4 regions of the Pectobacterium sp. 1950-15 genome follow, and region 1 is predicted to be linked to each of the others. Evidence: predicted binding sites of a transcription regulator. Region 1 holds the regulator's gene; each other region holds the start of a gene.
The links. The regulator sigma-54, encoded in region 1, starts transcription at its own class of promoters, with help from an activator protein. The targets are predictions, from matches to a motif close to GTTGGCACANNTTTCGCTNT.
Positions count from the first base shown of each region.

Region 2: the regulator sigma-54 is predicted to act here: its motif matches at 3,597-3,616, upstream of norV (anaerobic nitric oxide reductase flavorubredoxin).
Region 3: the regulator sigma-54 is predicted to act here: its motif matches at 1,721-1,740, upstream of glnA (glutamate--ammonia ligase).
Region 4: the regulator sigma-54 is predicted to act here: its motif matches at 3,925-3,944, upstream of glnK (P-II family nitrogen regulator).

Region 1 is NZ_JBBBQR010000002.1:363,759-369,780, forward strand. It holds gene kdsD (arabinose-5-phosphate isomerase KdsD) at 1-760, shown strand, start outside; gene kdsC (3-deoxy-manno-octulosonate-8-phosphatase KdsC) at 779-1,345, shown strand; gene lptC (LPS export ABC transporter periplasmic protein LptC) at 1,342-1,908, shown strand; gene lptA (lipopolysaccharide ABC transporter substrate-binding protein LptA) at 1,889-2,461, shown strand; gene lptB (LPS export ABC transporter ATP-binding protein) at 2,465-3,190, shown strand; gene rpoN (RNA polymerase factor sigma-54) at 3,240-4,673, shown strand; gene hpf (ribosome hibernation promoting factor) at 4,697-4,984, shown strand; gene ptsN (PTS IIA-like nitrogen regulatory protein PtsN) at 5,081-5,554, shown strand; gene rapZ (RNase adapter RapZ) at 5,715-6,022, shown strand, end outside.
Region 2 is NZ_JBBBQR010000001.1:274,157-280,178, forward strand. It holds gene fumA (class I fumarate hydratase FumA) at 102-1,745, shown strand; gene norR (nitric oxide reductase transcriptional regulator NorR) at 1,956-3,494, opposite strand; gene norV (anaerobic nitric oxide reductase flavorubredoxin) at 3,660-5,189, shown strand; gene norW (NADH:flavorubredoxin reductase NorW) at 5,200-6,022, shown strand, end outside.
Region 3 is NZ_JBBBQR010000009.1:201,993-208,014, forward strand. It holds gene typA (ribosome-dependent GTPase TypA) at 1-1,449, opposite strand, end outside; gene glnA (glutamate--ammonia ligase) at 1,819-3,228, shown strand; gene glnL (nitrogen regulation protein NR(II)) at 3,444-4,493, shown strand; gene glnG (nitrogen regulation protein NR(I)) at 4,502-5,914, shown strand.
Region 4 is NZ_JBBBQR010000005.1:248,847-254,868, forward strand. It holds gene WCT94_RS08465 (MGMT family protein) at 42-362, shown strand; gene WCT94_RS08470 (YbaY family lipoprotein) at 382-963, opposite strand; gene tesB (acyl-CoA thioesterase II) at 1,176-2,036, shown strand; gene amtB (ammonium transporter AmtB) at 2,176-3,462, opposite strand; gene glnK (P-II family nitrogen regulator) at 3,500-3,838, opposite strand; gene WCT94_RS08490 (SmdB family multidrug efflux ABC transporter permease/ATP-binding protein) at 4,198-5,973, opposite strand; gene WCT94_RS08495 (SmdA family multidrug ABC transporter permease/ATP-binding protein) at 5,970-6,022, opposite strand, start outside.

The DNA.
Region 1 (6,022 bases):
GCCTGCTTTTTTTGTTCACCCGGGCGAAGCCAGCCACGGCGACCTCGGTATGGTAACGCCGCACGATATCGTGATCGCCATTTCCAACTCTGGCGAGTCCCATGAGATTCTGTCGCTGATTCCCGTCCTGAAACGTCAGAAAGTGTTCCTGATCTGCATGACCAGCGCGCCAGAAAGTACAATGGGTAAAGCGGCGGATATTCACCTGTGCGTGCACGTCCCGCAGGAAGCCTGCCCACTCGGCCTGGCACCCACTTCCAGCACGACCGCGACGCTGGTTATGGGGGATGCGCTAGCCGTGGCGTTGCTACAGGCGCGCGGCTTTACCGCCGAAGATTTTGCCCTTTCTCACCCTGGTGGCGCACTCGGCCGCAAACTTTTACTGCGCGTCAGCGATATCATGCACTCAGGCGACGAGATTCCGCACGTCCCACACGATGCTTCACTCCGTGATGCACTGGTGGAAATTACGCGCAAAAATCTGGGTATGACGGTAATCTGCGAGGCGGATATGAAAATTCAGGGCATCTTTACCGATGGTGACCTGCGCCGCATCTTCGACATGAATATTGACTTGAACAGCGCGCGCATTGCTGATGTGATGACCGCAGGCGGCATCCGGGTCGCACCGCAAACGCTGGCGGTGGATGCACTTAACCTGATGCAGTCACGCCACATCACCTCAGTGCTGGTAGCAGAAAACGATCGTCTGGTCGGGATCGTCCATATGCACGATATGCTGCGGGCTGGCGTGGTTTAAAAGAAAGGATAATTGTGAATGAGTGAAGTCAGGGCGCAAACCGATACCTGCTATGGGCCTGTCGATCAACAGGTACTGGATAAAGCCCGTGAAGTTCGCCTGTTAATCTGCGACGTTGACGGCGTGATGTCCGATGGTCTGATTTATATGGGTAACCACGGCGAAGAGCTGAAAGCCTTTAACGTCCGCGACGGCTATGGCATTCGCTGCTTGCTGACCTCTGACATTGAGGTTGCCATCATCACCGGACGCTCGGCAAAACTGCTGGAAGATCGGTGTAAAACACTGGGCATTAACCATCTTTATCAGGGGCAATCGGATAAGGTTTTGGCCTTCAACGATCTGTTGGATAAACTATCAGTAACGGCAAATCAGGTCGCGTATATCGGTGACGATATGATCGACTGGCCAGTGATGGCGCAGGTTGGGTTGAGCGTCGCTGTGGCTGACGCCCACCCGCTGTTGTTACCACGCGCAGATTATGTCACCCGCATTGCGGGAGGGCGTGGCGCAGTACGTGAGCTGTGTGATTTGATTCTGTTCTCGCAGGACAAGCTGGAGCATGCCAAAGGGTTGTCAATATGAGTAAAACCAAACGTTGGCTCACCGCTTTTCTGGCCCTGTTGGTGCTTATCCTTATCGGCTGGAATATTGCGGATGACAACACGGTAGCAGCACCGGATGCAAACGACCCTGCTGTGCCGGTTTATACCAGCGAAAAGACCAACACTCAGGTATACAGCCCTGCGGGTAAGCTGAGCTACCGACTGATTTCGGAAAAAGCGGAGTATTTCAACGACGAGCAGTTGAGTTGGTTTACCGCTCCCGTTGCCACGCTGTTCAACGAACAGGGGACGGCAACCTGGTCAGTACGCGCCGATCGCGCCAAACTGACAAAAGACAAGATGCTCTACCTGTACGGCCACGTCGAGGTGAATAGCCTGACGAACGACGCACAGCTTCAGCGCATCACAACAAATAATGCCCAGGTGAATCTGGTGACGCAGGACGTTTCATCCGATGATGAAGTCACCCTGTACGGGACCAGCTTTACCTCAAGCGGAATGAAAATGCGCGGAAATCTGCGTAACAAAACGGCCGAGTTGATCGAAAAGGTAAAAACCTCTTATGAAATCCAAAACCAATAATCCGATGCGTAACACCCTGATCGCCAGCTCGCTGTTCGCCGTCAGCGTTTCCGCCTTTGCCGTCACGGGCGATAGCAACCAACCTATTCGCATTGATTCAGCACAGCAGTCTCTGGACATGCAGGGCAACACGGTGACGTTCACCGGCAATGTTGTCGTGAAGCAAGGGACGATTGAAGTGAAAGCCGACAAAGTCGTCGTGACGCGTCCACAAGGCACGCAAGGCAGTGAAGTGGTGGAAGGTTACGGTAATCCTGTGACGTTCTATCAGATGCAGGACAACGGCAAACCGGTGAAAGGTCACGCGCAGAAAATCCGCTACGAGCTGGCCAAAGACTTTCTGGTGCTGACAGGCAATGCCTATCTGGAACAGCAGGACAGCAATGTCAAAGGCGATCGCATCACTTACCTGGTGAAACAGCAGCAGATGGAAGCGACCAGCGAAAAAGGAAAGCGCGTGACGACGGTGTTGGTTCCCTCTCAGCTTCAGGAGAAAGAGAACAAGAGCCAGCCTTCTCGTTCTCAACAATCGCAACCACGGGTCACTGAGTAAGTTATGGCAACATTAACCGCAGAAAATCTGGCCAAGGCGTACAAAGGCCGTAAGGTTGTCGAAAATGTCAGCCTGACCGTCAATTCAGGTGAAATCGTCGGCCTACTCGGGCCGAACGGTGCTGGCAAAACGACAACGTTCTACATGGTTGTGGGTATCGTCCCCCGTGATGAAGGGCGTATTGTCATTGACGACGACGACATCAGCCTGCTTCCTCTGCATGAACGTGCGCTGCGCGGCATCGGCTATCTGCCGCAGGAAGCCTCTATTTTTCGTCGCTTAAGCGTCTATGACAACCTGATGGCCGTGTTGCAGATCCGCAAAGATCTGACGGCCGAGCAGCAGGAAGATCGTGCCAATGAGCTAATGGAAGAATTCCATATTATTCATTTGCGCGATAGTCTGGGACAATCGCTGTCCGGTGGGGAAAGACGCCGCGTAGAGATTGCGCGTGCGCTGGCGGCGAATCCGAAGTTCATCCTGCTGGATGAACCGTTTGCGGGCGTAGACCCGATCTCCGTACTGGATATTAAAAAAATCATTGAGCATCTGCGTGACAGCGGACTTGGCGTGTTGATTACCGATCATAACGTCCGCGAAACGCTTGATGTCTGTGAACGAGCCTATATCGTGAGTCAGGGCAACCTGATCGCCCACGGTTCACCGACCGATATTCTGGCCGATGAACAGGTGAAGCGCGTCTATCTGGGCGAAGGCTTCCGACTCTGATAGGGTAATATTTTATCTTTGCAGTACTTATGGGACGTTAGCGCGATTTATGAAGCAAGGTTTGCAACTCAGGCTTAGCCAGCAACTGGCCATGACCCCACAGCTCCAACAGGCCATCCGCCTGTTGCAACTGTCCACGCTTGAATTGCAACAGGAAATTCAGCAGGCGCTGGAAAGCAATCCGTTGCTCGAACAAACGGATCAGCACGACGAAATCGAGTCATTCGAAAAGGCAGACAGCGATTCACTAGATACCGGTGAAGCGCTTGAACAAAGGGACATGCCGGAAGAATTGCCGCTCGACGCGACCTGGGATGAGATCTACTCCGCAGGCACGCCGTCGGGCACCGGCACCGATTATCGCGATGAAGAACTGCCTATTTATCAAGGCGAAACCACGCAAACGCTTCAGGATTACCTGATGTGGCAGGTTGAGCTGACACCGTTTTCAGACACCGACGCAGCTATCGCGACCTCTATCGTCGATGCCGTGGACAACACCGGCTACCTGACCGTGCCGCTAGAGGACATTCTTGACAGCATCGGCGACGACGATGTGACGTTGGAAGAAGTCGAAGCCGTACTTAAACGCGTGCAGCGCTTTGATCCTGTTGGCGTCGCCGCCCGCGATCTGCGCGATTGTTTGCTGGTGCAGCTTTCCCAGTTTGCTGACAGCACACCGCGTCTGGTCGAAGCCCGCCTGATCGTCAGCGATCATCTCGATCTGTTGGCCAATCATGATTTCCGTAGCCTGATCCGCGTCACGCGCCTGAAAGAAGACGTGCTGAAAGAAGCGCTGGCGCTGATCCAATCACTCGATCCACGGCCAGGGCAGTCGATCAACACCGGCGAATCCGAATACGTGATCCCTGACGTGCTGGTACGCAAAGTTCAAGGCATCTGGGCCGTTGAACTGAACACCGACAGCATTCCCCGCCTGCAGATTAACCAGCAGTATGCGGCGCTGGGCAACAGCGCACGCAACGACAGTGACGGGCAATTTATCCGCAGTAATCTGCAAGAGGCGCGCTGGCTCATCAAGAGTCTGGAAAGTCGTAATGACACGCTGCTGAAAGTGACCCGCTGCATCGTCGAACAGCAGCAGGATTTCTTCGAGCAGGGTGAAGAATTCATGAAGCCCATGGTACTGGCAGATATCGCCCAGGCGGTGGATATGCATGAATCCACCATCTCACGCGTGACGACACAGAAATTCCTGCACAGCCCGCGCGGCATTTTTGAACTAAAATATTTCTTCTCCAGCCATGTGAATACCGATAGCGGCGGAGAAGCCTCGTCAACGGCAATTCGCGCGCTGGTCAAGAAGCTTATTGCGGCGGAAAACCCCGTCAAACCACTAAGCGACAGCAAGCTTACGGCGCTGCTCTCCGATCAGGGCATCATCGTGGCGCGTCGTACCGTGGCAAAATACCGAGAGTCTTTATCTATCCCACCATCAAATCAGCGTAAACAACTGATTTGATCTCAACAGAGAAGGAAGACACTATGCAGCTCAACATTACCGGACACCACATCGAGATCACTGAACCGCTGCGTGATTTTGTGAATGGCAAGTTTGCCAAATTAGAGCAGTATTTTGACCGGATTAATCAGGTCAATGTGGTATTGAGAGTGGAAAAAGTTCAGCAAATTGCCGAGGCCACGCTCCACGTTAATGGTGGCGAGCTGCATGCAACCTCAGAAGCGGAAGATATGTACGCCGCGATAGATTTATTGATTGATAAGCTGGCAAGACAGCTCAATAAGCATAAAGATAAACTCAAGCAGCACTAATTTTCTCCTTTGCCGTTTGGCACAGGAACAAACTCGACCCATCCATCGGATGGGTCGGGATCACCAGAAGTGAAAGCGTCGTTAAGTGAAAATAAAATGAACCACGATCCCGTATTGCAACTCAGCACCGTATTACGTCCTGAGTGCACCCGAAGCACCGTCCATTGCCAGAGTAAGAAACGGGCATTGGAAATTATCAGTGAGCTGGCCGCCAGACAGCTTAACATTCCTTCGCAGATTATCTTTGATGCCATCCTGACCCGGGAGCGGATGGGCAGCACAGGAATCGGCGGCGGCATTGCCATTCCTCACGGCAAGCTGGAGGACGATAATGCGCTGGGCGCCATCGGTGTTTTCATCCAGTTAGAGCAACCGATCGCTTTCGATGCTATTGATAATCAGGCTGTTGATCTGCTTTTTGCCTTGCTGGTTCCGGCGGAACAATGTAAAACCCATTTGCATACCCTGTCGCTTGTTGCCAAGCGGCTGGCGGATAAAACGGTTTGCCGACGCCTGCGTGCGGCGCAAAGCGATGAAGAGCTGTACCAGATTATGACGGAAGCTGGTTAAGCCGGACGATCGTCATGCTCACGATGGCAGGAGATTCGCGTCACGTTCAGAGAATGCTTGCAATCCGTGCGCGAAGCCGTCATTTTTTTAGCTATACATCACTTTATAAAAACAGTGGCAATGAGAATTCGCCATCACGTTGCCAGAGGGGAGTCGTCAGATGGTGCTGATGATTGTCAGTGGTCGCTCAGGTTCAGGGAAATCTGTCGCCCTGCGCGCACTGGAAGATATGGGGTTCTACTGCGTAGATAACCTGCCTGTGGTTTTACTGCCAGAGCTGGCTAATACGCTTGCGGCACGTAATATTTCCGCAGCAGTCAGCATTGACGTGCGCAATATGCCGGAATCGCCAGAGATCTTCGAGCATGCCATGGAGCAACTGCCACCCAGCTTCTCGCCTCAATTGCTGTTTCTGGATGCCGATCGCAATACGTTGATCCGCCGCTATAGCGATACCCGTCGCCTGCA
Region 2 (6,022 bases), on a different contig from region 1:
AGACATCCCTGTAGTGCTGCGGTAATACGCCTTAATAATAAGATGCTGAATCCTATAAGGTGAAAAATTTACTAATTAATGCAATTGCAAGTGAGAAAAAAATGTCGAATAAACCCTTCTATTACCAAGATCCTTTTCCACTCAGTAAAGATGACACCGAATATCGCCTGCTGAGCAGCGACTTTGTTTCTGTCGCACAGTTTGAAGGTCAGGACATCCTGAAGATCGAGCCAGCAGCGTTGACCCTTCTGGCTCAGCAAGCCTTCCATGATGCCTCTTTCATGCTCCGCCCCGCTCACCAGCAGCAAGTTGCCGATATTCTTAGCGATCCGGAAGCCAGCGAAAACGATAAATACGTTGCTCTGCAATTCCTGCGCAACTCAGAAATTTCCGCCAAGGGCATCCTGCCGACCTGTCAGGATACGGGTACGGCGATCATCGTCGGTAAAAAAGGCCAGAACGTCTGGACCGGCGGTAACGACGCTGGAGCGCTGTCCAAGGGCGTGTACAACACGTTCATTGAAGACAACCTGCGCTACTCACAGAACGCCGCGCTGGACATGTACAAAGAGGTTAACACCGGCACCAATCTGCCTGCGCAGATTGACCTCTACAGTACCGAAGGCGAAGACTATAAATTCCTGTTTGTCACCAAAGGTGGTGGTTCTGCCAACAAGACTTATCTGTATCAGGAAACCAAAGCGCTGTTGACGCCGGGTAAGCTGAAAAGCTTCCTGATCGAGAAAATGCGCTCGCTGGGCACCGCGGCCTGTCCGCCGTACCACATCGCGTTTGTGATTGGTGGCACCTCGGCAGAAACCACGCTGAAAACCGTTAAACTGGCATCGACCAAGTACTACGACGAACTGCCGACCGAAGGCAATGAGCACGGTCAGGCGTTTCGTGATGTCGCGCTGGAGCAGGAAATTCTGGAAGCCGCGCGCGATCTGGGTCTGGGCGCGCAGTTCGGCGGTAAATATTTTGCGCACGACGTGCGGATTATCCGCCTGCCGCGCCACGGCGCATCGTGCCCTGTCGGTATGGGCGTGTCCTGTTCTGCTGACCGTAACATCAAAGGCAAGATCAACCGCAAGGGAGTCTGGCTGGAGCAGTTAGAGCAGAATCCGGGTAAATATATCCCTGAACATCTGCGTGAAACGGGCGAAGGCGATGCGGTTAAAATCGACCTGAACCGTCCGATGGCCGAGATCCTGAAGACGCTGTCGCAGTATCCGGTATCCACCCGTCTTTCCCTGACCGGCACCATCATCGTGGGCCGTGACATTGCTCACGCCAAGCTGAAAGAGCGTCTGGATAACGGCGAAGGCCTGCCGCAGTACATCAAAGATCACCCGATTTACTACGCGGGTCCGGCGAAAACGCCAGAAGGTTATCCGTCCGGCTCGTTAGGTCCTACCACCGCTGGCCGTATGGATTCCTATGTCGATTTACTGCAGGCCAACGGCGGCAGCATGATCATGCTGGCAAAAGGCAACCGTAGCCAGCAGGTGACCGACGCGTGCCATAAACACGGCGGTTTCTACCTCGGCAGCATCGGCGGCCCGGCAGCGATTCTGGCACAGAACAGCATCAAGAGCCTGACCTGTGTGGAATACCCGGAGCTGGGAATGGAAGCCATCTGGAAAATCGAAGTTGAAGATTTCCCAGCCTTTATTCTGGTCGATGATAAAGGCAACGATTTCTTCCAGGTGATTCAGAGCGCCAAGTGCGTGAAATGCGGTTAACTCACTTCTGCTGTGATTAGAGGTTAGCCACTAACGCCAGCCGAGCGGGAGTAACGGATAGATCGTAAAGTCGCTGTAAACACGTCCATGTGCGCTCGGCTTGCGCCATCCATGGCGCAAACGCTTTACTCTTCTATTCCGTTACTCCCGTTTTCGTTCGGTAAATAGGTTTGTCTACGGTCTACAGCGCCCCGATTTTCGGGGCGTTTTTTATTTGATGCCCAGCCGCTTCGCCAGACGGTGTAGGTTGCCGCTGTCTATTTCCAGTTCTCTCGCGCAGGATGACCAGTTGCCCTCATGACGCGCCAGCGTGTGTTGGATGATCCGACGCTGATAGTCGTCCGTTGCCTCTCGCAAGCCGCCGCTGATGAAGTAATCCGGTGCGCTGCCGATAGCACTCGGTGCTCCTGCGGGGGTATGAACGGGCTGGGCGGAAAGTTCAAGATTGAAATGCTCAGGGCCTAACAGCACCTCACCCGATTCCTGCCCTGCTCTCGCCAGCACGGTGGCGCGGTAAATGGCGTGCTCCAGCTCGCGCACGTTTCCCGGCCAGTCGTATCGTTCCAGCAGCGCGCCCGCATCTGCCGTCAACGCAAGGCGCGCCAGCCCCAGCTGCACACGGCTGCGCTCACAGAAGAACCCCGCCAACAGCGCCACATCTTGATGACGCTCGCGCAGCGGCGGTACGGATAGCGGGAACACGCTCAGGCGGTGGAACAAGTCAGCACGGAAAGCACCATCCAGCACCGCCTGCCGCAGATCGCGGTTGGTCGCCGCCAGCACGCGCACGTTCACTTTCAGGCTGTTGTCATCCCCCACGCGCTGGAGATCGCCATACTGCAATACGCGCAGCAGCTTCGCCTGTAGCGTCAGCGACAGTTCGCCAATCTCATCCAGAAACAGCGTGCCGTTATCCGCCATTTCAAACTTACCGGTGCGGTGATGGATTGCACCAGTAAATGCGCCCTTCACATGACCAAACAGTTCACTCTCTGCGACCGATTCCGGCAGCGCGGCGCAGTTCAGGTACACCAGAGGATGAATTGCCCGACTGGAACCGCGATGAATCGCGCGCGCCACCAGCTCTTTACCAACGCCAGTTTCTCCCATAATCAGCACGTTCAGATCGGAGCCCGCGACGATATCGACCTCTTTCTTTAGCCGCAACATCGGCTCCGACAACCCCACCATTTCCTCCACGCTTTCCGCCGCAGGACTTTCGGCACGCACTGGCGCGGGCAACTGCCGCTCAAGACGCTCCATCAGCAACGCGTTACTCAGCGCCGCCGCCGCCATCGCCCCCACCAGCCGCAGTTCTTCATCGCTAAAATGGTCGAACTGGCAGGGATCCATACCGTCCACGGTCAGCGCCCCGATCAGGTTCTGATTGGCAAACAGCGGCAGGCCGACGCAGGCATGCACCTTAAGATCTTCCTGACTGGGAATCAGGCCGTCATAGGGGTCGGGAAGCTGGCTATCCGCCGGAAAGCGCACTACGTCGCCCGCACGGGCAATCGCCTCCAGACGGGGATGATCGGACAGGCGAAAGCGTCGCCCCAGCACGTCCGGTGCCAGACCGTCGATGGCCAGCGGGCGGAACAGCTGATTTTCGTAACGCAGCAGCGCCGAGGCATCACAGCGCAGCAGTTGGCGCAGGCTGTTAATCAAGCGCTGAAAACGATCCTGATTTGATAGCCCCATTTGCAGCTCGATAGCAATACGGGCAAGGGCGTTAATAGAAAGTGTCATGGTGTGTCCTAATGACAGAACCTGTGTCATTAGGACAATAGATAAAGCATGTCATTTTGACAATCATTATTTATTAAACTGTTATAAATCAATATATTAAAAATTGGCACGCTTTCTGCAATCTCTACAGCATATTTCCGTATACGACTATTGAGGTTTCAGAACATGGCAATTCACGTTAAGAACAATATCCACTGGGTTGGACAACGCGACTGGGAAGTGCGTGATTTTCACGGCACCGAATACAAGACGCTGCAAGGCAGCAGCTACAACAGTTATCTGATCCGCGAAGAAAAAACCGTGCTGATCGATACCGTCGATCACAAATTCAGCCGCGATTTTGTGCAGAACCTGATGGCAGAAGTGGATCTGAACACGATTGACTACATCGTGATCAACCACGCCGAAGAGGATCACGCCGGCGCGCTGAGCGAGCTGATGGCGCGTATTCCCAACACGCCAATTTACTGTACCCACAATGCGATCGACTCCATTACCGGTCACCATCACCACCCTGAGTGGAATTTCCACACGGTCAAAACCGGCGACACGCTGGATATCGGCAACGGCAAGCAGTTGATCTTTATCGAAACGCCGATGCTGCACTGGCCGGACAGTATGATGACCTACATGACCGAAGATGCCGTGTTGTTCAGTAACGATGCGTTCGGCCAGCACTACTGCGATGAGCATCTGTTCAATGACGAAGTGGATCAGACGGAACTGTTCGAGCAGTGCCAGCGCTATTTCGCCAACATTCTGACGCCATTCAGCCGCTTAGTGACCGCCAAGATCCACGAAGTGCTGGGCTTCAACCTGCCGCTGTCGATGGTCGCGACCTCACACGGCGTGGTATGGCGTGACGATCCTGCCCAGATCATCCATCTGTATCTGAAATGGGCGGACAGCTATCAGGAAGATCGCATCACACTGTTTTACGACACCATGTCCAACAACACCCGCATGATGGCCGACGCCATCGCGCAAGGCATCAACGATGTCGACCCCGGCGTCGCGGTGAAAATCTATAACGTCGCCCGTCACGACAAGAACGAAATCCTGACGCAGGTCTTCCGCTCGAAAGGCGTGCTCGTCGGTTCATCCACTATGAATAACGTGATGATGCCGAAGGTTGCCGCCATGCTGGAAGAGATCACTGGCTTGCGTTTCCAAAACAAAAAAGCCTCAGCATTTGGCAGCTACGGCTGGAACGGCGGCGCGGTCGATCGCATTCAAACCCGTTTGATGGACGCCGGTTTTGAAACCACGCTGGCGCTGAAAACCAAGTGGCGTCCTGACGGTTCCGCGCTGGAAATTTGCCGCGAGCACGGCCGCGAAATTGCTCGTCAGTGGGCGCTGCATCCGCTGGATGATACGCCAGCCCGTCGCGTCATTTCGCCCGTAAAACAGACTGCTGCGGCACCGCAAACCGCCACCGCCCCGCAGAATGTGAGCGCCCCCGCCGAGAGCGCCTGTGGTTGCAGTGAAGCCGCAGCGCCGCAGTCCGCAGCACAGCCAGCGGTGCAGTCAGAAAGCGGCTGTATGCAGTGCAGCGTCTGCCAGTGGATCTACGATCCGGCACTTGGTGAACCGATGCAGGATGTGACGCCCGGCACCATGTGGTCAGATGTACCAGACAGCTTCCTCTGCCCGGAATGCGGGTTGGGCAAAGACGTTTTCAATCCGATTCGCTAAGGAGAGGATGATGAAAGATATCGTGATTATTGGCGCGGGCTTTGCCGCCCGCCAGCTTATTCGACAGATCCGCAAGCTGGATGCGCACTGCCCTATCCGCCTGATCACCGCCGACAGCGGCGATGAGTATAACAAGCCGGATCTAAGCCATGTGATCAGCCTGCAACAGCACGCCGACGATCTGACCAAGATGCAGGCGACCGCATTTGCCGAAGAAAACCGCATTGCGCTGCTGCCGAATACGTGCGTCACCGCCATTGACCGCCATGCACAACAGGTCATCTGCGGCACGGATCGCTACGATTACCACAAGCTGGTGTTCGCGACCGGTGCCAGTGCGATGGTGCCGCCGATTCCGGGGTGCGAACATATGTTGACGCTCAATAGCCAGCAGGAATATCGCGCCCATGAAGGCCGCCTCTGGCAGGCCAAACGCGTACTGGTGCTCGGTGCTGGACTCATTGGTACCGAACTGGCGATGGATCTGGGACGCGCAGAAAAACAGGTCACGCTGGTTGACTGCGCCAGCAGCATTCTGCCCGCGTTGATGCCGCCCGAAGTCAGCGCGCGCCTGCAATTCACGCTGACGCAGCAAGGGGTTTCACTGCGGCTGAATACAACCCTACAGCAGTTGGAGAAAACCGAAACTGGCGTGCTGGCCACATTTACCGATGGCCGAACCGTCGACGTGGATGAAGTCATCTCCGCTATCGGCTTGCAGGCCAACACGCAGCTGGCGAAAGCGGCGGGGTTAACGGTGCAGAAAGGCATTCAGACCAATGTGCAGTTACAAACCAGCGATCCACAGATTTACGCGCTGGGCGACTGCGCAG
Region 3 (6,022 bases), on a different contig from region 1:
ACGCTGGCCGATTTCACCCGGACGCACGTCATCGTAGTGGCTGAACGTGGAGTACAGCAGACCTGTACCAGACGTCATGGTCATGAATTCGGTACGGAAACCGATCAGACCACGAGCAGGAATCAGGTAATCCAGACGGATACGACCCTTGCCATCTGGAATCATGTCTTTCACATCACCTTTACGCTCACCCATGGCTTGCATGACTGAACCCTGGTGCTGTTCTTCGATGTCCAGCGTCACGTTTTCAAACGGCTCTTGGTTACGGCCGTCGATAACGCGGTTGATAACTTTCGGACGTGATACAGCCAGTTCAAAACCTTCACGACGCATGTTTTCGATCAGAACCGACAGGTGCAATTCACCACGGCCAGAAACGCGGAACGCATCGGCATCTTCGGTTTCGTCAACGCGCAGGGCAACGTTGTGTACCAGCTCTTTGTTCAGACGCTCCAGAATCTGGCGCGACGTAACATACTTACCTTCTTTACCGCAGAATGGTGAAGTATTGACGTTGAAGAACATGGTAACGGTAGGTTCATCGACGCTCAGTGCTGGCAGCGCTTCGACATTCTGCGGATCGCAGATGGTGTCGGAAATGTTCAGCTCGCCCAGACCAGTGATCGCGATGATATCGCCTGCTTCCGCTTCAGCCGCGTCGATACGCTCCAGACCCAGGTGAGTCAGAACTTTACCGACTTTACCGTTACGGGTTTTGCCTTCGCTATCAACAATAGTCACTTGTTGGTTAGGCTTAACTTTACCGCGCTTGATACGGCCGATACCGATAACGCCAACATAGTTGTTGTAGTCCAGCTGAGAGATCTGCATCTGGAACGGCGCATCCATCTCAACCTGAGGAGGAGACACGTGATCGACAATCGCCTGATACAGCGGGGTCATATCTTCCGCCATGTCGGTATGGTCGAGACCCGCGATACCATTCAGCGCAGAAGCATAAATGATCGGGAAATCCAACTGCTCGTCAGTCGCATCCAGGTTCACGAACAGGTCGAATACCTGATCGACAACCCAGTCAGGACGCGCGCCAGGACGGTCAACTTTGTTGATAACCACAATAGGTTTCAGACCGTTGGCAAATGCTTTTTTGGTCACGAAACGCGTTTGCGGCATCGGGCCATCCATCGCATCAACAACCAGCAGTACCGAGTCAACCATCGACATTACACGCTCAACCTCGCCGCCGAAGTCGGCGTGTCCCGGGGTATCTACGATGTTAATGCGGTAGTCTTTCCAATTAATGGCGGTATTTTTTGCGAGGATGGTAATTCCACGCTCTTTCTCCAAATCGTTGGAGTCCATTACACGCTCGGTTGCTTCGACACGTTCACCGAACGTTCCGGATTGTTGCAACAGCTTGTCAACCAGGGTGGTTTTCCCATGGTCAACGTGCGCAATAATGGCGATGTTACGCAAATTTTCGATCACAGCTTTGCCTCAGGCATTTAGAAATAGCGCGCTATTGTACACGTATTAATCGAGGGACTAAACAAGATCACAAGCATCTATGATAAACAACCTAGAGCTGCCTGCTTTGTGATCCCTTTCACGGTGCAAAAGCGCTACAAGCGAACACGAATGCACTAAATAAGTGCAATAATTCACATATGGAGCACCATTTTGGTGCTTTAGACTATAATGGTGCAGTGGATTTCCGTGAGAAAGCCCCAAGTAGCAACACATTGCACACATTTAAAAAGTTGGCACACTTTTAGCTTTAGTCTACTCACGGCAACAACATCAATCCACAACGATATTCGTTCCACGACGATAAATGACCAATCGGGAGAACCAAGTATGTCCGCAGAACATGTTTTGACGATGCTGAATGAGCACGAAGTGAAGTTTGTTGATTTACGCTTCACGGATACTAAAGGTAAAGAGCAGCACGTCACCATTCCGGCTCATCAAGTCAATGCCGACTTCTTCGAAGAAGGTAAAATGTTTGATGGTTCCTCGATTGGCGGCTGGAAAGGTATCAACGAGTCAGACATGGTTCTGATGCCCGATGCCAGCACCGCGATGATCGATCCGTTCTTCGAAGATTCTACGCTGATCATTCGTTGTGACATCCTCGAGCCAGGCACGATGCAAGGTTATGACCGCGACCCGCGTTCTATCGCGAAACGTGCGGAAGATTTCCTGCGCTCTTCTGGCATTGCCGACACCGTACTGTTCGGGCCAGAGCCAGAATTCTTCCTGTTCGATGACATCCGTTTCGGCAGCAGCACTTCCGGTTCTCACGTTGCGATCGACGACGTCGAAGCTTACTGGAACTCCGGTAAAGAATACGAAGGCGGTAACAAAGGTCACCGTCCAGGTCTGAAAGGCGGCTACTTCCCAGTTCCACCTGTCGACTCAGCACAGGACATCCGTTCTGCTATGTGTTTGACCATGGAGCAAATGGGCCTGGTTGTTGAAGCTCACCACCACGAAGTGGCAACTGCTGGTCAGAACGAAGTGGCTACCCGCTTCAACACTATGACCAAAAAAGCTGACGAAATTCAGATCTACAAATATGTCGTGCATAACGTAGCTCACGCTTACGGTAAAACTGCGACCTTCATGCCAAAACCTATGTTCGGTGATAACGGTTCTGGTATGCACTGCCACATGTCTCTGTCCAAAGACGGTACTAACCTGTTCGCTGGCGACAAATACGGCGGCCTGTCTGAACTGGCTCTGTTCTACATCGGCGGTGTTATCAAGCACGCTAAAGCTATCAACGCCCTGGCGAACCCAACCACCAACTCCTACAAGCGTCTGGTCCCAGGCTACGAAGCCCCAGTTATGCTGGCTTACTCTGCCCGTAACCGTTCTGCTTCAATCCGTATCCCAGTGGTTGCCAGCCCGAAAGCACGTCGTATCGAAGCGCGCTTCCCGGATCCAGCAGCGAACCCATACCTGTGCTTCGCCGCACTGCTGATGGCCGGCCTTGACGGTATCATCAACAAAATTCACCCTGGCGATGCGATGGACAAAAACCTGTACGACCTGCCGCCGGAAGAAGAAGCAGAGATTCCAAAAGTTGCAGGTTCTCTGGACGAGGCCTTGGCTGCACTGAACGAAGACCGCGAGTTCCTGACCCGTGGTGGCGTGTTCACCGACGACGCTATCGAAGCGTATATCGAACTGCGTAAATCTGAGATTGACCGCGTTCGCATGACGCCGCACCCAGTTGAGTTCGAACTGTACTACAGCGTTTAATAACGACAGCGTTTAATCTACTTCGGTGTGGTTGGGTGTGCTGATACCCGACCATGACCGATAAACAACAGAATACTAATAATTTTGTTTTTGTTGCCGTGGAAACGCTTCAGCCCATCTTCGGATGGGCTTTTTTCACCATCGGCATTGGCCGTTGCGACGTAACATCCATCATTCACACTACAATGCACCACGACGGTGCGGGAGTCTGCGTTATGGCAACAGGCACGCTGCCCGATGCTGGGCAGATCCTAAATTCTCTGATAAACAGCATCTTATTGCTGGATAACGATCTAGCGATTCACTATTCCAACCCGGCAGCACAGCAATTACTGGCACAAAGCTCGCGTAAATTATCCGGCACACCGCTGCCCGATTTGCTGGGATACTTTTCTCTGAATATCGATTTACTGCGTGAAAGTCTGGATTCAGGGCAAGGTTTTACGGATAACGAAGTCACCCTCGTTGTGGATGGTAAAGCGCACATCATGTCGCTCACCGCTCAGCGGGTACAAAACGATTTTATCCTACTGGAAATGGCGCCGATGGATAACCAGCGCCGCCTCAGCCAGGAACAGCTTCAACATGCACAGCAGCAGGCCGCCCGTGATTTAGTCCGGGGCTTAGCGCATGAGATAAAAAATCCGCTTGGCGGATTACGTGGAGCCGCACAGCTGCTCGCGAAAGCCTTGCCCGATCCGGCGTTGACAGAATATACCAAGGTCATCATCGAACAAGCGGATCGCCTGCGTAATCTGGTCGATCGCCTGCTCGGGCCACAGCAGCCCGGCCTGCACGTCACACAAAGCATTCATCAGGTCGCCGAACGCGTTTGCCAGCTCGTTTCACTGGAAAAGCCAGATAACGTGACGCTGGTGAAAGACTATGACCCCAGTCTGCCAGAGCTGACGCACGACCCTGACCAGATTGAACAGGTACTGCTGAATATTACCCGTAATGCGCTACAGGCGCTGGGTGAGGAAGGCGGGACGATTACGATACGTACCCGCACAGCTTTTCAGCTCACGTTACACGGCGTGCGTTATCGCCTCGCCGCCCGTATTGACGTAGAAGATGACGGCCCCGGCGTACCCGCTCAACTACAAGACACCCTGTTTTACCCGATGGTAAGCGGGCGCGAAGGGGGAACCGGTTTAGGGCTTTCCATCGCCCGCAGTCTTATCGACCAGCACTCCGGTAAAATTGAATTTAACAGTTGGCCAGGACATACCGAATTCTCGGTTTACCTGCCCATTCGCCAGTGAGGTTCACAATGCAACGAGGGATAGTCTGGATTGTCGATGACGATAGCTCCATCCGTTGGGTGCTTGAGCGCGCGCTTGCTGGTGCGGGTTTAACCTGCGCGACGTTTGAGAACGGAAATCAGGTATTGCATGCGCTGGCGACACAAACCCCCGACGTTTTGCTGTCCGACATCCGCATGCCGGGGATGGATGGATTAGCGCTCTTACAGCAAATCAAGCAGCGCCACCCGATGCTCCCGGTCATCATTATGACGGCGCATTCCGATTTGGATGCCGCCGTCAGTGCTTATCAACAGGGTGCGTTCGACTATTTGCCGAAGCCGTTCGATATTGATGAAGCCGTTGCGCTGGTTGAGCGCGCGATCAGTCATTATCTGGAACAGCAGCAGCCAGTACGCAGCCAACCGATCAATGGCCCGACAACGGATATTATCGGCGAAGCGCCCGCGATGCAGGATGTCTTTCGCATCATTGGCCGCCTGTCTCGCTCGTCAATCAGCGTGCTGATTAACGGTGAATCGGGAACCGGTAAAGAGCTGGTGGCACACGCCCTGCATCGCCACAGCCCGCGTACCAAAGCCCCTTTTATCGCGCTGAATATGGCCGCCATACCCAAAGATCTGATCGAATCAGAACTGTTCGGCCATGAAAAAGGCGCGTTTACAGGCGCAAACCAGATTCGTCAGGGCCGCTTTGAACAGGCCGATGGCGGAACACTATTTTTGGATGAAATTGGCGACATGCCGCTAGACGTACAAACACGTCTGTTGCGCGTATTGGCAGACGGACAGTTTTACCGTGTCGGCGGCTATGCAGCGGTGAAAGTGGATGTCCGTATTATCGCGGCAACGCACCAAAATCTTGAGCAGCGCGTGCAGGAAGGCAAGTTCCGTGAGGATCTATTCCACCGCCTGAACGTGATCCGGGTTCATTTGCCACCGCTGCGTGAGCGTCGGGAAGATATCCCCCGTCTGGCGCGTTATTTCTTGCAGGCTACCGCCAAAGAACTGGGCGTCGAACCGAAGAATCTGCATCCAGAAGCGGAAACAGCACTAACCCGTTTACCGTGGCCCGGCAACGTGCGCCAATTGGAAAATACCTGCCGCTGGTTGACGGTCATGGCCGCTGGTCAGGAAGTGCTGATTCAGGATCTGCCGCCTGAACTGTTCGAGACCACCGCGCCGGATTCCACCGTGCATATTCTGCCGGACAGTTGGGCCACGCTGTTGGCACAATGGGCCGATCGCGCGCTGCGCTCCGGTCATCAAAACCTGCTGGCGGAGGCCCAACCGGAAATGGAAAGGACGTTGCTGACAACGGCACTGCGACATACGCAGGGGCATAAACAGGAAGCGGCAAGATTGTTGGGATGGGGTAGAAATACTCTGACGCGTAAACTAAAAGAGCTGGGAATGGAGTAGCAAGATTGCTTTTTTATTGCTCAATTGTTAACAAGCAAACTGGTGATAAAAAATACAATCTGGCGCACGAAATTGTCATTAATTTGTCCTTTACTTGCCTCGAGTCAG
Region 4 (6,022 bases), on a different contig from region 1:
ATGATACCCAATCGGTTTAGGAACAGCAGGAACATCCGCTGATGTCAGAAGAAAACGATAATTTCCGCCAGCGCGTTTTTCAAATCGTCGCGGCCATTCCTTACGGAAAAATAGCGACCTATGGCGACATCGCTCAGCTTGCCGACTCCCCCAGGGCATCAAGGCAAGTAGGAGGAGTATTGAAACGCCTGCCGAAGGACAGCAAACTCCCCTGGCATCGGGTAATCAATCGTAAAGGCGAAATATCGCTGGTCGGTGGAGACTATGTGCGCCAGAAATCAGCGCTGCAAGCAGAGGGAGTTATTTTCAATCGTCAGGGAAAGATTGACCTTGCGAAATATCGCTGGCAATACGCGCCATAACGGCGCGTATCCAGATGAATTACCAGGTTGTCTGTGGTGCCATAGATGACGCAGCAGGCTGCCTCTGAAGCAGATGAGGGGGCTCACTCGCCGGATTGGATATCATTGATCCCTGATTCTTAGCAGGTAAAGGAACAGAAGTGACAGGAATCAGCACCAAATCAGCGTTATTTACCCCGTTGCTGATGACCGGTAAGACGTTCTCCGTCACCATCACGATGCGATTATCGATTGCAATTGCTGCACTGAGTAAGATACGTGCGTTGGGCTGAATATCAGCCGGGTTATACGGTAACTCGAATTGGAAAGGTGCCTGCTTTCCTTCTGTTCGTGTCACACGCTGAGTAATGACTTTTGAAGGCGCATCTGCCAGCGATGCATCAGACACCGTAACGGTTAACACTGCGTGGTGAGGGAGTGCAATGCGCTGACGAATATTCACCGTACCGGTTACCGCTGGCATCGCAACAGCCGGACGCTGTGAAGAAACACTGGTGACAGGAGCACCAGTTTGAGGAGAAACGCCATAATCACTCCTCTGTGCACATGCAGCCAGAGCCATCGATAACGTGATACCGCCTAAGATATGCCATAATTTCATTCGGTCAGTCTCCTTTATTATTGTCAGACTACCGGTATCGAAAACCGGCACTCCTAAATAGTATGATTCACCCAACACAATAATGATGGTGCAAAATTCCGATATTTTTCCAAAAGCCGCATATTTATTGCAGTAAAAAGCCATAAAAAGATATTTTACACATTAGAAAACAAACAGATAACTCGCCATTCTCATCCATTGGGGCCGATACCATGAGTCAACCACTACAACACCTTCTCGACCTCCTGCATTTAGAGAAGCTCGAAGAAGGGCTATTTCGCGGACAAAGCGATGATTTGGGGCTGCGCCAGGTCTTTGGCGGGCAAGTCGTAGGTCAGGCCATGTCGGCCGCCAAACAGACCGTTCCCGTCGAACGTAACATTCACTCTTTCCACAGCTACTTTTTGCTGCCTGGTGACAGCCAGAAACCGATTATTTATGACGTTGAAAACCTGCGCGATGGCAACAGTTTCAGCGCCAGACGCGTCAGTGCCATCCAGAATGGCCGCCCTATTTTTTATATGACGGCGTCATTCCAAAGCCATGAAGAAGGGTTTGAACACCAGAATGTGATGCCAGATGTTGCACCGCCAGAAGCGCTAAAATCCGAGCAGGAAATCGCACAAGACATGCAGCATCTCCTGCCGCCCCGCTTTCGCGATAAGTTTATTCAGGCCAGCCCGATTGAGATGCGCCCGGTTAAATTCCATAACCCACTGAAAGGCGAAGTCGACGAACCAGTGCGGCACGTCTGGTGCCGTGCCAGCGGCCCGCTGCCGGACGACAAGCGTATTCACCAATACCTGCTTGGCTATACGTCTGACTGCAATTTCCTACTCACGGCTTTGCAGCCTCATGGCGTTGGCTTTTTAGAACCGGGTATGCAGGTCGCCACAATCGATCACTCAATGTGGTTCCACCGTGATTTCCGGTTGGATGACTGGCTGTTATACACCGTGGAAAGTACGTCCGCATCCGGTGCTCGTGGCTTCGTTCGTGGGCAATTCTATACTCGGGAAGGTGTGTTGGTTGCATCCAGCGTGCAGGAAGGCGTCATGCGCCGCCGCCAGTAATAAACCTTACGGCAGCCGCGTAAAGTAAAAGAACCACCTCCAAAGGAGAGGGTTTAAGACGGGTAATAAAACAGGCGTGGAGTTTCCCCCACGCCTGTTTACTGTATTTGAGCATTCTTACTAATTGATGTAGGCGCTCTTATTGGTTGTAAGCGCTCTCGCCATGGCTGTTGACGTCCAGACCTTCGCGCTCTTGATCTTCAGGCACACGCAGGCCGACAATCATATCTGCTACTTTGAAGGCAACGAATGCCACCACGCCGGACCACACCAGACAAACAATGACGCTGAACAACTGAACCCAAACCTGATGTGCCATCGTCACGCCTTCTGCATAGCCAGTACCGCCCAGTGAAGCCGAAGAGAATACGCCAGTCAGGATACAGCCAACGATACCGCACACGCCGTGAACACCGAACACATCACACGGGTCATCCACACGCAGCCATCTTTTCAGTACGGTTACGCCCCACAGGCCTGCAACGCCGCCAGCCAGACCGATGATCAGTGCGCCACCCACGCCAACTGTACCCGCCGCTGGCGTGATTGCCACCAGACCGGCGATACAACCAGAGCACGCGCCCAGCAGAGATGGCTTACCACGAACCATCCACTCACCGCCAACCCATGCCAGAATCGCAGCGGCAGTAGCAACAACCGTGTTCAGGAAGGCCAGAGCAGCAATACCGTTCGCGGCACCGGCGGAACCCGCGTTAAAGCCAAACCAGCCGATATACAGAATCGCTGTACCGATAAATACCATCGGCAGGTTATGCGGTTTGAAGGCTTCTTTGCCAAAACCAGCACGTTTGCCCAGCAGGTAAGCACCAACCAACCCAGCCACTGCGGCGTTGATGTGAACCACCGTACCACCAGCGAAGTCCAGCGCGCCATCCGCAGCCAGATAACCGCCGCCCCACACCATGTGCGTCATCGGCAGGTAGGAGAACGTCAGCCACAGCGCAACGAAAATCAGCACAGCAGAGAAGCGGATACGCTCAGCAATCGCACCAACAATCAGCGCAACGGTGATACAAGCAAAGGAAGCCTGATACGCCACGTGCACGAACTGATAGAAGGTACCGCTAATGGATTCAATTCCGATGCCTTTCAGCATAAACGTGCTGAAACCACCGAAGAAAGCGTTACCTTCGCTGAAGGCCAGGCTATACCCGTAAACCACCCACAGGATACAGACCATCGCGAACGTTACGCTCACCTGCGTCATCATGGACAGAACGTTCTTAGAACGGATCAGACCGCCATAAAACAGTGCAATGCCCGGTATAGTCATAAAGAGTACCAGTGCGGTACAAATCATAATAAAAGCGTTATCCGCTTTATCAATCGTCGGTGTCGCAGCCATTGCCCAGGACGGGAGTAATGCCGCCACACCGAGACCTAATGAAGAGAGTAATTTTTTCATTTTTCCATCCCTATTTACGTATCTACGTTAGGTGTTGTTAAAGTGCAGCTTCGTCAGTTTCACCCGTACGAATACGGATAACCCTTTGCAGCTCGGCGACAAAAATTTTGCCGTCACCAATTTTTCCGGTGTACGCGGCTTTACTGATAACATCGATCACTTCGTCCAGTTGGTCATCAGCAATCGCGATATCAATTTTTACCTTGGGTAAAAAGTTAACGCTGTATTCTGCGCCACGGTAGAGTTCCGCGTGCCCTTTCTGACGACCAAATCCTTTCACCTCAGTGACGGTGAGCCCCTGGATGCCGACAGAAGATAACGCTTCACGTACATCTTCCAGCTTGAATGGTTTTATAACCACAGTAACCAGTTTCATTTGTCTTCCCCCTAGCCATTACGTTCAGGCTTTCGCCCGTCACTTGTTCGATTATGCGCTCTATGAAGTAGGTCTACGTCATAACTAAAGCAAAGGGTGTGCCATAAATGATTTATCTGGCATAAATCAGGAAAGAGAACGCGTTTCACGATGAGAAAGGACAAAAAGCAAACACAACGGGAAAGAAATGCAGGAAGAACTGGGCAAGAATTGCACTATTTTAGTGCGCAAGGGGTGTTTTCAGTGCAGTGCGGGTAAAAACCGGAATCACGATGCTTACTGATGGTGCGAAGCCATGAGCAGACTGTCAGTCTGCACCACTCCAGGCGGTGCAGACCACAGAATAACAGCTCATCGCGTCAGACAACGCAAGGTTCGGTGCTGGTGGCCGCAAGATCCTCTCCGGCCAGCTGCAATTGATACATCTGATAATAGCGCCCCTGCTGTTGCAGCAGTTGCTCATGCGTTCCCCTTTCGACGGTTTGCCCATGATGGAGCACCATGATCGTGTCAGCCTCCACAATGGTGGAAAGCCGGTGCGCGATGATAATCAAGGTTGTCTGTTCCCTGATGATACGCAACGCCTTTTGCACTGCTTGCTCCGTACCCGAGTCAATATTTGCCGTCGCTTCATCGAGAATCAGGATTTTAGGCGTTTGCACCAGTACTCGCGCAATCGCTAGCAGCTGTTTTTGTCCGGTAGACAGATTGTTCCCTTGCTCACCAATACGCGTATGCAATCCTTCCGGGAAATCCCGAACCAGCTCAGCAAGTTGTACCACTTCCAGCACGCGCCAGACGGCCTCTTCGCTGATATCGCGCCCCAGCGTCACGTTCACAAACATGGACTCCGCCAGCACAACCGGATCCTGCTGCACCATTGCCACATTTTGGCGCAATACCGCATGAGAGAGCGTAGAGAGTGGCCGACCATCAAGCCGAATTTCTCCTTCATCCGGCGTGTAATACCCCATAAGCAAACTGGCCAGGGTACTTTTTCCGCTGCCCGTATGCCCGACCAGCGCGACGAACCCGCGCTCTGGTATCGTCAGAGAAATATGCTGTAGTACACGCTTTTCTGTGCCATACGAGAAAGAGACATCATCAATATCGACGCGCCCGGTAGCCAGAGGACGCTCGTCATCGCCGTAGCCCTGCTTTGTACCATCCATCAGTTCAAAGATACGCTCGCCGGCAACGACCGCCTGCTGCAACATGGACTGCTGGGTTGTCAGTTCAATCAACGGTTCATTCAGACGGCCCAAATAGTTGATAAACGCATACAAGACCCCGACGCCAACCGACCCTATCGAGCTGAAACCAAATTGGATCAACAAACCACAGAGCACCATCGCGGCAAACAGGCTCAGCAGCGGCCGTAGCAGGAAGCCTTCCAGACGCAACGCCTTCATTCTCGCTGCATAATGCGCGTGACTGGAAGCCCCCAGTTTCTTGCCAAAACGGGCCTGCTGGCGAAACTGCTGAATGACGCCCATGCCATTAATCACTTCGTTGAAACCATCATTAATGTCGGCCAGATAGCTTCGCACCTTGCGCACAATCGGCGTACTGAAACGATGGTACAGCGCCATGACCACCGCGACCGCAGGGAAAATCATCAGCGCAATCAGCGCCATCTGCCAGCTCAGGCTGAACATCGCCACCAGCATTGCACCAACCAGCGCCGCACTGCGTAATACCGTTGATACCACCATAACGTACAGATCTTTAACGACCTCGGTGTCATTGGTGACGCGTGAAATCAGTTGCCCAACAGGTTGCGTATCGAATGTGCTCAACGGCTGGCGCAAAGCCGCATCCATCACATCAATGCGCAGTTGCTGGACGACACCGACCGCAACGCGGTTAAACAACAGCGTCTGAAAATAGTGCAGCAGTGCCGCCAGAACTTGCAGCAGGATATAAGCCATCGCCAGGCCCGCTGCAATCGCCAGCGGGAATTCGCCTTTGGCCACCAGATCATCAATAAAATAACTCACCAATATAGGCCCAGAAACTTCTGCGGCAGCAGCAACCCACAACATCAGCACACCTAACATCAGCGGTTTCCGCCAGGGTGAACCATAGGCCAACAGGCGTTTTAGGGTTGGCCAAAACTGTTGAGGGCTATTCATTTTTTCGTTCCTTCCACCAGCGGTACATCATCCAGCGCCGCCTCCAGCT